Regions from separate parts of the Vreelandella sp. GE22 genome, predicted to be linked through region 2. Evidence: predicted binding sites of a transcription regulator. Region 2 holds the regulator's gene; each other region holds the start of a gene.

Region 1 (3,487 bases), 380 kb from region 2:
AGCGCCCGGGGCGAGAGCTGCATGTCGTTGCCGCCAAAGTAGATGCCCTGCGGGTCCTGCAACCAGCGGGGGATGGCAATGTTCAGCGGCTCGGCCAGAAGCCGCTGGGCAAGCTGGTAGGTCGACTCACCGCTTGCGTAGGTGAGCGCGGCGGATACCAGGTGGCTGGAGCCGGTGGAGTAGAGCATACGTCCGCCGGGTTCATCCACGAACGGCCGGCTCAGGGCATCCTCTACCCAGTTGGAGCTCGCCACCCAGCCGCTGTAGTTGCCGCCCGAGGTGCGCTCGAGCCCCGCCTGCATGGCGAGCAGGTTCTCGATGCTAATCTCGCTAACCTTCGGGTCCACACCTTGGGGCACGTGGCTGCCTAAAAGCTCGACCAGCGGCTGGTCGATCGAGTCGATCACACCGGCCTGGATAGCGGCGCCGGTAATCGCCGCCAGTACGGTTTTGGAGAGCGACTTCACGTTCGCCGGGGTGGCGACCCCCGGCCCGCCCTGCTGAAATTCGTGAACGATCTCCCCCTCGATCGCGACCACGACCGTGTGCAGGCGGCCAAGCGCGCTGGCTTGCTCATCCAGCACGTTAAATGCCTCTCTCGAAGGCGCTTCGGCCTGAGCGGTAAAAGGTAGCCCCATAGCCATCACCACCCCTAATCCCATTAACATTGCGCGCATTGGCACCCCTTTCGATGATGGCTTGACTGCTAAAAAGCGTAGAGTCTTCGACACGCTAGCGCACGTAAATTACGCAAAGAACCCAAAAGCCTGCTAGGATGTGGGTGTTGCCCCGATGGGGAAAGCAACCCGTTGATTTTTCTAAACGCAAAAAAGCAAGGAGCGCCGTTATGCGTAATATCATCTACATCGTGGGTCTGATAGTCGTCGTACTGTTTATTCTTTCGATGCTTGGCCTTCGTTAATTATAACGCCGTGCCAAACACAAACGCCCGCATTCGCGGGCGTTTTTGCGTTTAGAGCGCCTATTTTAAGAGGTTTGGGCTATCCCTAGGCGCAGTCCGCCGCCCCTTGGCCAAACATATCGAACATGATCTCGCGGCCCAGCGTCGTTAGCACAAAGCGCCCCGCTGCGTTGGTGGTGCCCGCCTCGCTTGCCTCGAGCGTTTTGCGACACCTGGCCCAGCCAGCGTCCTGCTGATCCAATACGGCCATCTCCCGCTTCGCCAGTCCGCAGCCGGGTAGCGTAATGGTTTCCAGCACGTATCCGTTCACATAGAGAAGCTCCGCCACGTTAAAAAGGCACCTGCGCAGTTGCTCTCGGCTAAACGGGGCGGGGTTGGCAGTAAGGGTGTTGCCCTGGGCAAACATGAGGCTCTCCAACAGTGAACACGGAATACGCAGGCCAGTGTAAGTCACTCCCGAGTATTAGACCAAGGTCTAAATAAGACGGTGGTTCAACGGACGCTTTTTAGCGGATTCATTGGGAAGCGGCGTAGCCCAAAACTTTCCAAACATTACAGAAAATAACCTTTTAATGAGTTAAAACAGGTCAAGAGCTAAAGAAAAAGCGCCGGGTGCCGATATTCAATGCATCAACGCAGGCAAATTTTCAGGTCGCGCTGTCGAATGAGCGACACTACTTCCAAGAGGCACTAACTCATGGCTGCTATTACATCACTGGGCATCGGCTCCGGGCTCGATTTGAACGGGCTGCTGGGCCAGCTTGAGACTGCTGAGCGAGCCAAGCTCACGCCCATCGCGCAACAGGTACAATCTGAACAAGCGACGGTTTCGGCTTACGGGACACTCAAGAGTGCGGTGGCCACTTTTCAGGATGCCACTGAGGCGCTCAACGACACAGCCACGTTCGAGAGCCTTACGACCAACGTCGACGGCGATGCCGTGACGGCGGTAGTTAGTAACGAAGCACAAGCCGGCAGGTACGAAGTTGAGGTCGATCAGTTAGCAACGGCTGGAAGTTTCGTCACGGAGCGTTTGAGTTCCTCCGATGAAAGCATCGTCAGTGGTGAGCAAACACTAACTTTCGATATGGCTAAAGGCGATATGGCCCCCATAACCATTGCCGACGGCAGTTCGCTGCAAGACATTCGCGACGCCATCAATGAACAAGGCGATGGTCAGGTAACGGCTTCTATCATCGATGACGGCAAAGGGTATCGGCTATCGGTCATGGCGAGTGAAACGGGAGCCGACGCCAGCATCGAAAGCTCCAACTTCTCCTCCATTCTATCCGAAGCAGCAGTGACGTCGGACACCCAGGTGATTCAGGCAGGGCAGGATGCGGCCTTCAATGTGAATGGCATCGACATCGTAAGCAGCTCCAATCAGGTCGAAGAAGCCATTCAGGGCATGACCCTGAATCTCACTGAAGCGGGCGCCTCGAGTACCATTAGCGTCGAACAGGATGACGAAGCGTTGCGGAAAAACGTTGATGCCTTCGTTGAAGGCTTCAACTCGCTCAAGGATACCTTGACGCGCTTGACCAGTTTTGACGCCGAAACCGGTCAATCAGCAGGTCTGAACGCCGACGCCACTACTCGGGCGGTCGAGCGTGATCTACGTCAGGCCATTACTAGCGTAGTGGATGGCGATGGCTTTAGCGTGCTTTCTGACATCGGCATTTCACTGCAAACCGATGGTAAGCTTGAAATCGACGATGACAAGTTGGACAACGTCATCGCGACGCAGCCCGATACGCTTGCCAGCTTTTTTGCCGGCAGTAGCGATGAAACGGGTATGGCCGGGCAAATCAATGTTTCTCTCGAGCGCATCGTGGGCGACGGAGGACGTCTGGATACGGCTGAAAGCAACGCTGAAAGCCGTGTTGGAACGTTAGAAAATCGTTTCGCCCGCACCGAGGAGCGCATCGATCAGACTATCGCGCGCTTTCGCGCCCAGTTTCAGGCAATGGATAGCATGGTGGCGCAGATGAACCAGACCAGCAGTTACCTGAGCGAGCAGTTGGGAATGCTTGGCCAGAACAACCAGTCGTGATCGCCAAGCGCTACTCGTGAGACAGGAAATGCCCGGCGTTTGCCGGGCATTTTTACAGGATTTTAAGAATCTTAACCGCTAAAGTTTGTCGTTTATCAGCCGATAGAGTATTTAACTGTACTTCTCTACTACTTACTAGAGGACTAACCTCATGGCGTCTATTACGGCATTGGGTGTGGGGTCTGGATTGGATTTGTCGGGATTGGTGGATCAGCTTAATGCGGCCGAACGCCAAAAGCTCGTTCCCATCCTTGAGCAGAAAAGTGCTCAGCAAACCAAAATTTCTGCTTATGGGCGCCTGGAATCCGCAATGGATAGGGTGCAGAACTCTATTACGGCGTTGAACGATGCCGCTACTTTCAATCAGCAAAAAAGTACGGTAACGGGAGAAGGCGTACTGGCGACGGCGAGCGAAAAAGCCAATCCGGGTCGCTATGAGGTGACGGTTTCCCAACTGGCGCGCGGCGGCAGCGCTGCGTCCAATAGCGTGGCACTGGACCAGGAGCTTACGG
Region 2 (3,487 bases):
TCGGTGCGCCGCTCGAGTTTCACCGCCACCGGTTTGAAGACCAGGTTGGCAAGCAAGATACCGTAGAAGGTCGTGAGCAGCGCCACCGCCATGCGTGGGCCGATCACCTCCAGATCACCGGCGTCCATGACCTCCAGCATATTCACCAGCCCCACGAGGGTGCCGATCATGCCGAAGGCCGGGGCGTAGGTCGCCATGGTGCGAAAGATCTGCGCCTCGGCGTGCTCGCGCGCCTTGAGCCGGGCGATACGCCAGCGCAGCATGTCGAAAATTTCATCTTCCTTGGTGTTGGCGATCACCAGCTGAATGCCGGTGCGCAGAAACGGGTTGCGCGTGTGTTCGAGCTCGCGCTCCACCGCCCGTACGTCGCCCTTGAACCAGAGCCGCGACATGGACACCAGCTCGTTGATATCGTCGCGCACGTAGGTGTTCTCGCGGCGAAATACCAGCCCCACCAGGCGTACCACCCGCAGTACCTCCTTGAGCGGGTAGCTGATGAAGGTCGCCGCCAGGGTGCCGGTCACCACGATGGCAAGCCCGGGCAAGTTGAGAAAGCTCTCCGGGGATTCCGCGGTGAAAAACAGCACGCTAACCAGTAGCAGAATACTGGCAAATATACCGATCAAGGTAGAGGGGTTCATCGACGGCTCCTCGCCGGTTGGGTTTAACGGTTAAAATGCGTCAATCTGGCTCGTGCAGCCGCGCGCGCAGACGGCTAATCGCCTGGCTGTGCAGCTGTGAAACACGCGATTCGGTCACCCCCAGTACTGCGCCCACCTCTTTCAGGTTGAGCTCCTCCTGGTAGTAAAGCGCCATCAAAAGCTTTTCCCGCTCGGGCAGCGCTTCGATCGCCGCGATCAGAGTTTCGCGCTGCTGACCATCCAAAAGCTCCTCAAAAGGCGCATTCAGCGCCTCCTGAGCGGGTTCCCCGCCCTCTTCCAGAAGCTCCTCGAAGGGCAGCAGGTGGCCGCTGTTGGCGTCGTTGAGCAGTTGGTGATACTCGCCGAGCGGCATGTCCAGATGCCGGGCGATCTCGCCCTCCTCCGGCGCCCGACCCAGGTTCTGTTCGAGATGGCGGACCGCCTCGTCCATGGCCCGGGCCGAACGCCGCACGCTGCGCGGCAGCCAATCCCGGGTGCGCAGCTCATCGACCATTGCCCCGCGAATCCGCTGGCTGGCAAAGGTGGCAAAGCTCGCCCCCTGGGAGGCGTCAAAGCGCCCGAGCGCCTCCAATAGGCCGACCATGCCGGCCTGAATCAGATCATCGAGTTCGATGCTCGCCGGCAGGCGGACCTGCAGCGCCAGCGCCTGGCGGCGCACCAGCGGCATGTGCTGAGTGACCATTTCGCTGTGTTGAATTCTGCCTTGTGCTGTATACATCCTCGTGCCTCGTGGCTATACACTCGTCACTGGTAGTTCACAATCACGTGAAGCCCTTTTACCCGCATCGGCCGCTGCCCGCGCCCCAACGCGAAGCGAAACGCCAGCGGCGCATCGGCGGAAAGCCCGGCAAACCCGGTTTCGCTTCCGCGCTGGCCGCTTAGCTCGACGCAGCGCTCGGGGTGGCAAAGCCAAGCATGCAGCGCGGCGCCGAACGGTGCCTCATACCGCCAGTGAACGCCTTCGATACGCCCCTGGGCGATCTCCGCTACCGGCGGCGGCGCCAAAACCTGACTGCTGACCGCCCGGTCGCTCATGGCCACCATCATACCGGTGACCTCCTTACTCCAGCTGCCTGTGCCCGCCTGAGCGGTCACTGTCAGGCTCGCCCCCATCGCCATTAGTAGCGCGACGCCTTGAAGACTCTTTTTCAGAAAACGCTTTTTCATTGTGGCCTACCGCGCTAGTAGCAGCAGTTCGATATTCAGATAATTCGCCGCCGCCTTCTGCAAATTGTCTAAAAGCCCTTCGCGGGGCAAGCCGGGCTCGTGCAGCGCCAGTAGCTGGCGGGGCCCCTGGTTGTCGTTGAGCTGGCGCAGCGTGCGATACATGCTCGCGAAGGCGTCCGCGTCGCTGCGCACCCAAAGCGCCCAGCGTGAATAGCGCTCGCAAAGCGCCTCCATCGGCTCGCTGGCATCCACCGGGACGACCTCCCAGCTTTCCGGGGTCGCCGCCCAGCGCCGGCCAAGTTCGGCCCACTCGCCCAGGCGCTCTTTGACCGGGGCGACGCTTTTCGTCGGTAGCCCCACCACTGCCAGCGGCGTCTTGACCACCGGCGTGGCGGCGTCGCTTGCCGGCGGGGTTGCTTGGGTGTCCACCTCGGGCTCGGCGTGCTCGCTCACAGCCTGCTGCGCGCGCTCTTCGTTGCGCAGGCTCGCCCACTGGCGCAGCCCCGATGCCTGGTCGCCGCCGCTCATGCCAGGGCCTCGCGGCTGACGCTACCCAGTTGGCGGATGGCGTCCCGGGTCATCAACATATGCATCAGCGCGTCGAGTAGCGCGGTATCGCGGCGCTTGCGAGATGTTTTGGAAAGGCGCATCACGTCCTGGCGCAGCGTTTGCGCGGCCTCGTCCTGGGCGTTGTCCAGGTGCGTGGCGGCCGCGGCGGCACCACTGGCCATCAAAAGGCGCAGTTGGGCGCTGACCTCGCCGCCATCGGCTTCCTTGAGCGCGCGCCAGGCTCGCTTGGTCAATATAGCCGCGCCTTCGCTTTGCAGCTGAGTGACCAGCAGCGATAGCACTTCGGCCCCCAGCCGCGCCGGGGTGAGCCAGTAGCGTTTGGCCACGCGCTTGGCGCTTTCCGGGTCGCGCAGCTCGCCGTACCAGGCGAGAAAATGCCGCCCGGCCTGGTCGGTGACCTCGGCGTGGGCATTCCATAGCTGTAGCGGCTGGCCGCGAAAGCGTACGTCGACTCGATGCGAGAGTTCGCTTTCGCCAAACAGGGTCGTCAACGCGTAGCGCTCGCCCTGCCAGTATATCCGCTGAGCGCCGGTCGCCTGGCTGACCCAGGTCAAACGCTCGCTTTCCAGCGCGTCCAGGGTCTCGCCCTCGGCAAGGGTCGGCAGCAGATGGACCGCCGCCTGGCGCTGGGCGTCGATACGAGCCTGCCAGCCGGCGGGCTGGCGGTGCTGTAAAAGCGTTAGCGCACAAAGCTGGCCGTCGGCATCGAGGCTCAGATCCGGCATCGACCACTCCATGCCACGCTCGTTGCGCCGCGGTGACCAGACGATGCCCAACGCATTCTGCTCGCAAGCCTGGTCAGCAAGTGCCGCCAGGCGCTGGTCGTGCAGTACGCCAGGCAGCGCGCCGATATCCCATACCGCTTCGAGCAGCGCAAACCCGGCCACCCGCTCACGCAGCTGCGCGAGCAGCAGACTCAGCCGGCGCCCCTGGCCCAGCACGTCCTGGGACCAGCGCGGTGCCAGCGGCGCGTTCGGCCACGGCGGGCGGTCCGGCGCGGCGTCGGTATGGCCTGCCAGCGCCTGCTCGACCAGCGCGGCCGGGTCGGCCAGCGCCATATCCTCGGGCACCTGCTGGCCGTTGGAGGA
Region 3 (3,487 bases), 1.3 Mb from region 2:
GTTGGCCGCCTTTGGCCGACACGTTCACTTGGGTGTTGTAGTCGGTGTCGTAACCAAAGGTATAGCCCACTCGCGCGGCGACTTGGTTCTCTTCGCTGTTACCCTGAGCGCTGTCGCCCACGGCGTTGGCGCCGTAGTGCTCGTTGTCGTTACTCAAGCTGTCGCTTTTGAAAAAGGCCAGCGACGTATCCCAGGCCCCGGCAGAGCGATCCCACTTGATACCGGCGTTCTGGTTATCGTTGAAGCCTGCCAGGTATCCAAGGTTGCCATAGTAGCCCAGGTAGCCGTAATCCATGTTGCCGAACGGGGTTTGTACCAGACCCAACTGAATGGAATCTTCTTCGGTGGGGTTATAGCCGACCCAGCCGTGCTGCAGGAAGTGGTAGTCGTCGTAGAAGCGGTAGGCCAGGGAATAATCGATATTGCCGGTTTCGCCCTCGACGGTGAAAACGAGCTTGCCGAAGTCGAGATCGCCAACGGTATCCTTGCTCTGGTCATCCCAGTCGTTTGCGCTGCCGCTAAACTCTATCAGTCCGCCGAATTCGACCTGTTGCATCTCTTCGAGTGTGCTTTGGTTTTCCTGGGCCAGTTCTTGCCCGTCGCGGGAGGAGGAGCCTTCGACGCCCGTATCACCGGATGAGCTTTGATCCGTATAGCCCTGGCTTGAAGAGCCTCGATTCGATGAGCCCTGGTTCGCATCCTGACTCGTATAGCCCTGATTGGAGTAGCCTTGGGAGGTCGTGCCTGACTGAGCGGGGGTGCCTTGCTGGCTTTCCAACCGTTCGAGACGCTGCTGCATCTGATTGAGCTGTGAGCGCAGCTCTTCGATGGTTTGCTGGTCACTGGTTTGCGCTGCCGCGCTCGAGATCATGGCTGCGGAAACGCTAAGCCCTAGTGCCAGCTTGTTGAACTGGCATACGCGTAGGTATGACATGAAGTTTTCCTTGCTAGTGTCGTTTTATATGCCTTTTTAATTATTAAAAGCCGGCTGGGTTAAATACCGCCCCGAAAAGAGGCCGGTATGAAAGGCAGGGTGAGACGCGTGCCCAGCCATTACACTAGTACAATCGCGCGCTAAAGCAACTACCTACCGGTAAGCCTCGGGCCGGCAGTGGGCTATAACCGGGACAACCGGCCGATGGGGCGGCGTTAAAGTCGGAGGGCGATTGACCGATATAAGGTATGGATAGCAAAGCAAACGTTTTTCAACCATTGCGAGCCCTACATGCCCACCACGCTGCGTGCCCTAATGGCCGCCCTCGTTTTTTCCGTACTTCCCGCCAGCGCCCAAGCGGACGCCGCCGAAACAGCGGTGATGGCTTGGCTGCAAAGTATCGATAACGGTGAGTTCGAGAAAGCCTGGGAAAACGCTTCACCGCTTTTACAGCGCCCGCTTTCGCCCAGCATGCTGGCGCGTACCATCGAGCTTGCCCGCCAGGACGTAGGCGAGATGAAGTCCCGCCGCCGCCTGCGCGTGATCAGCGAGACCTCGATGCCCGGCGCCCCGCGGGGGGACTACAAGATATTTACCTTCCAGACCAACTTCGCCAACCGGCTGCTCACCGAAACCGTTACCCCGCATTTCGAAGACGGCGCCTGGCGGGTCAGCGGCTACTATGTTCAATAAATACTGGGTTCAATAGAGACCGGATCAATAGCGGCAGCGGCCAGGCTTCATCGCGCCGCTTGGCCCGTCTGATTACGTCCGTCAGGCTTTGATGCAGACGAATATCGCGTTGCCCGAGGTGGTGTTCCAGGGCGTAATGGCCCCGTAGTCGTGCTCGAAAACCTGCACGGTGAAGTAGGGGATAAGCAGCGCCGTGAGTTCGGCGAAACTGACGGCGACCATGGCGTGTTCATCGTCCCAGCGCTCAACGCGACTTCCCCGACTTGTTTCGATACTTAGCTTGAGTGACTGCTTTTCGCCACTGCCCGAGTAGTGCCAGCCCGAACGAAACGCAAACTCGTCATCTCCCTTGCGCACCTTGTGTCCGACCAGAAGCGCATTGTCGATCTTTTCCCTATCCACGGCGTTGAAACAAAACATGCCGCCGCTTTCAAGCGCGCGGTAGGCGCTTTGGATACACGCCTTTAGCCGCGCGATGCCGTCGCTGTAGTGAATCGAGTAGAGAAAACAGGTGATCAGGTCCTGGGGTTCGCTAACGCTGAAATCCCCCATGTCCTGGCGGCTGAACTGTGCCTCGGGGCAGCGGGCGGCGGCCAGTGCCAGCATGGGTGGGTTGATATCCAGGCCGCTGCTTGCAAAGCCCGCATCCAAAAAGTGGCGCACGTGCGGGCCGGTGCCGCAGGCCAAGTCCAGATGCCGGCGACCGCCGTTACCCAGCACATGATGAAGGCGCTGCACGCCGCGGCTCTGCTCCGGGTAGTCGATGTCCTCGCACATCAAATCGTAATAGTGAGAAAGGTCGGTATAAAGTGCGTTGACGGACATGGCAGGGCGGCGCTCGTAAGGGGGTGGCGCATGGTAAACGAGCGCCTTTTATTTGAGAAGCGGCGTGGCTCGAGATAAAAGAGTGCGGCGCGGCGCTTTTAAAATCCTTGTGTTCACTATACTCAAACGGGCCAAGCCACTTTGGCCCGTTATCGACACACCGGGGATGCCCACAAGGCCTTTCCCTGGAGGTGATCAGCGCAACTCAAAAAAGGAGCGATCATGGAAGAGCCCGTTTACTGGTACGCCGTTGCCACGGTACTGCTGTTCGTGAAAATGTGGGCGACGGGTCTCTACCAGGGATTTCATCGCATCACCAAAATGACCTTTAAAACGCCGGAAGATGCGCGCATGGCGGGCAAGGAGCCTGCCCAGGAGGAGCTGCCCCAGGTACAGCAGGCAAGCAAAGCCTGGTCGAACGACCTTGAAAACATCCCTATTTTCCTGGGGCTGGGCGTGGCCTACGTGATGGTGGGGGCGGCGCCCGGGCTTGCCGTGTGGCTGTTCATGATTTTTACCGCTGCGCGCTACTGCCACACGCTTTGTTACCTGGCCGCGTTTCAGCCCTGGCGCACCATCGCCTATGGCGTGGGCATGCTGTGCATGGTGGTGATGTGTGTTCAGATCGTACTCGCGCTGCCCTGATCGAAATCGGCCATATCCGGTTGAACGCGGCGCCATACGCTGGGCGGGTGCTTTTCCTCTTGGGACCAGCGTCGGCGCAGCTGGCGCTCGTCGCCAAAGCCCGTCTCTTCGGCAATGCGAGCGAGACTCCATGGGGTTTCGATCATTAGCGCCCTGGCCCGTTGCAGGCGCAGGCCGCTAATGTAGTCGCCGACCTGCATGCCGGTAAGGTGTTTGAACTGGCGCCGGAAGTGGCGCTCGCTCATGGCCGCTTGTGCGGCCAGCGCTTCGCTGCGCCAGGGGTGGGCGGGTGCCGCGCAAATGGCGTCTTGTACCCGGTGAATCCGCTCGTCCACGTGGTTGCGCCCCTCGAGCCAGGCACCCAACTGGGGTTCCTGGCCGCTGCGGCGA

The links. Region 2 encodes FliA, which starts transcription of late flagellar genes. Its sites were predicted from a motif close to CTAAAGTTNNNNNNNNNNCNGCCGATA; they were not measured.
Region 1: a site for FliA is predicted at 1,517-1,543, ahead of fliD (flagellar filament capping protein FliD). Genes of this name have one in related genera too.
Region 3: a site for FliA is predicted at 1,150-1,176, ahead of ACWHRL_RS06790 (DUF4019 domain-containing protein). Genes of this name have one in related genera too.

The regions. Positions count from the first base shown of each region.
Region 1 is NZ_OZ309110.1:516,064-519,550, forward strand. It holds gene ACWHRL_RS02525 (serine hydrolase domain-containing protein) at 1-677, opposite strand, end outside; gene ACWHRL_RS02530 (hypothetical protein) at 1,008-1,328, opposite strand; gene fliD (flagellar filament capping protein FliD) at 1,620-2,975, shown strand; gene fliD (flagellar filament capping protein FliD) at 3,127-3,487, shown strand, end outside.
Region 2 is NZ_OZ309110.1:132,741-136,227, reverse strand. It holds gene ACWHRL_RS00635 (motility protein A) at 1-641, opposite strand, end outside; gene ACWHRL_RS00630 (RNA polymerase sigma factor FliA) at 682-1,380, opposite strand; gene ACWHRL_RS00625 (flagellar protein FlhE) at 1,407-1,829, opposite strand; gene ACWHRL_RS00620 (hypothetical protein) at 1,836-2,357, opposite strand; gene flhF (flagellar biosynthesis protein FlhF) at 2,354-3,487, opposite strand, start outside.
Region 3 is NZ_OZ309110.1:1,431,194-1,434,680, forward strand. It holds gene ACWHRL_RS06785 (hypothetical protein) at 1-934, opposite strand, end outside; gene ACWHRL_RS06790 (DUF4019 domain-containing protein) at 1,226-1,627, shown strand; gene ACWHRL_RS06795 (class I SAM-dependent DNA methyltransferase) at 1,709-2,452, opposite strand; gene ACWHRL_RS06800 (MAPEG family protein) at 2,675-3,097, shown strand; gene ACWHRL_RS06805 (GlxA family transcriptional regulator) at 3,073-3,487, opposite strand, start outside.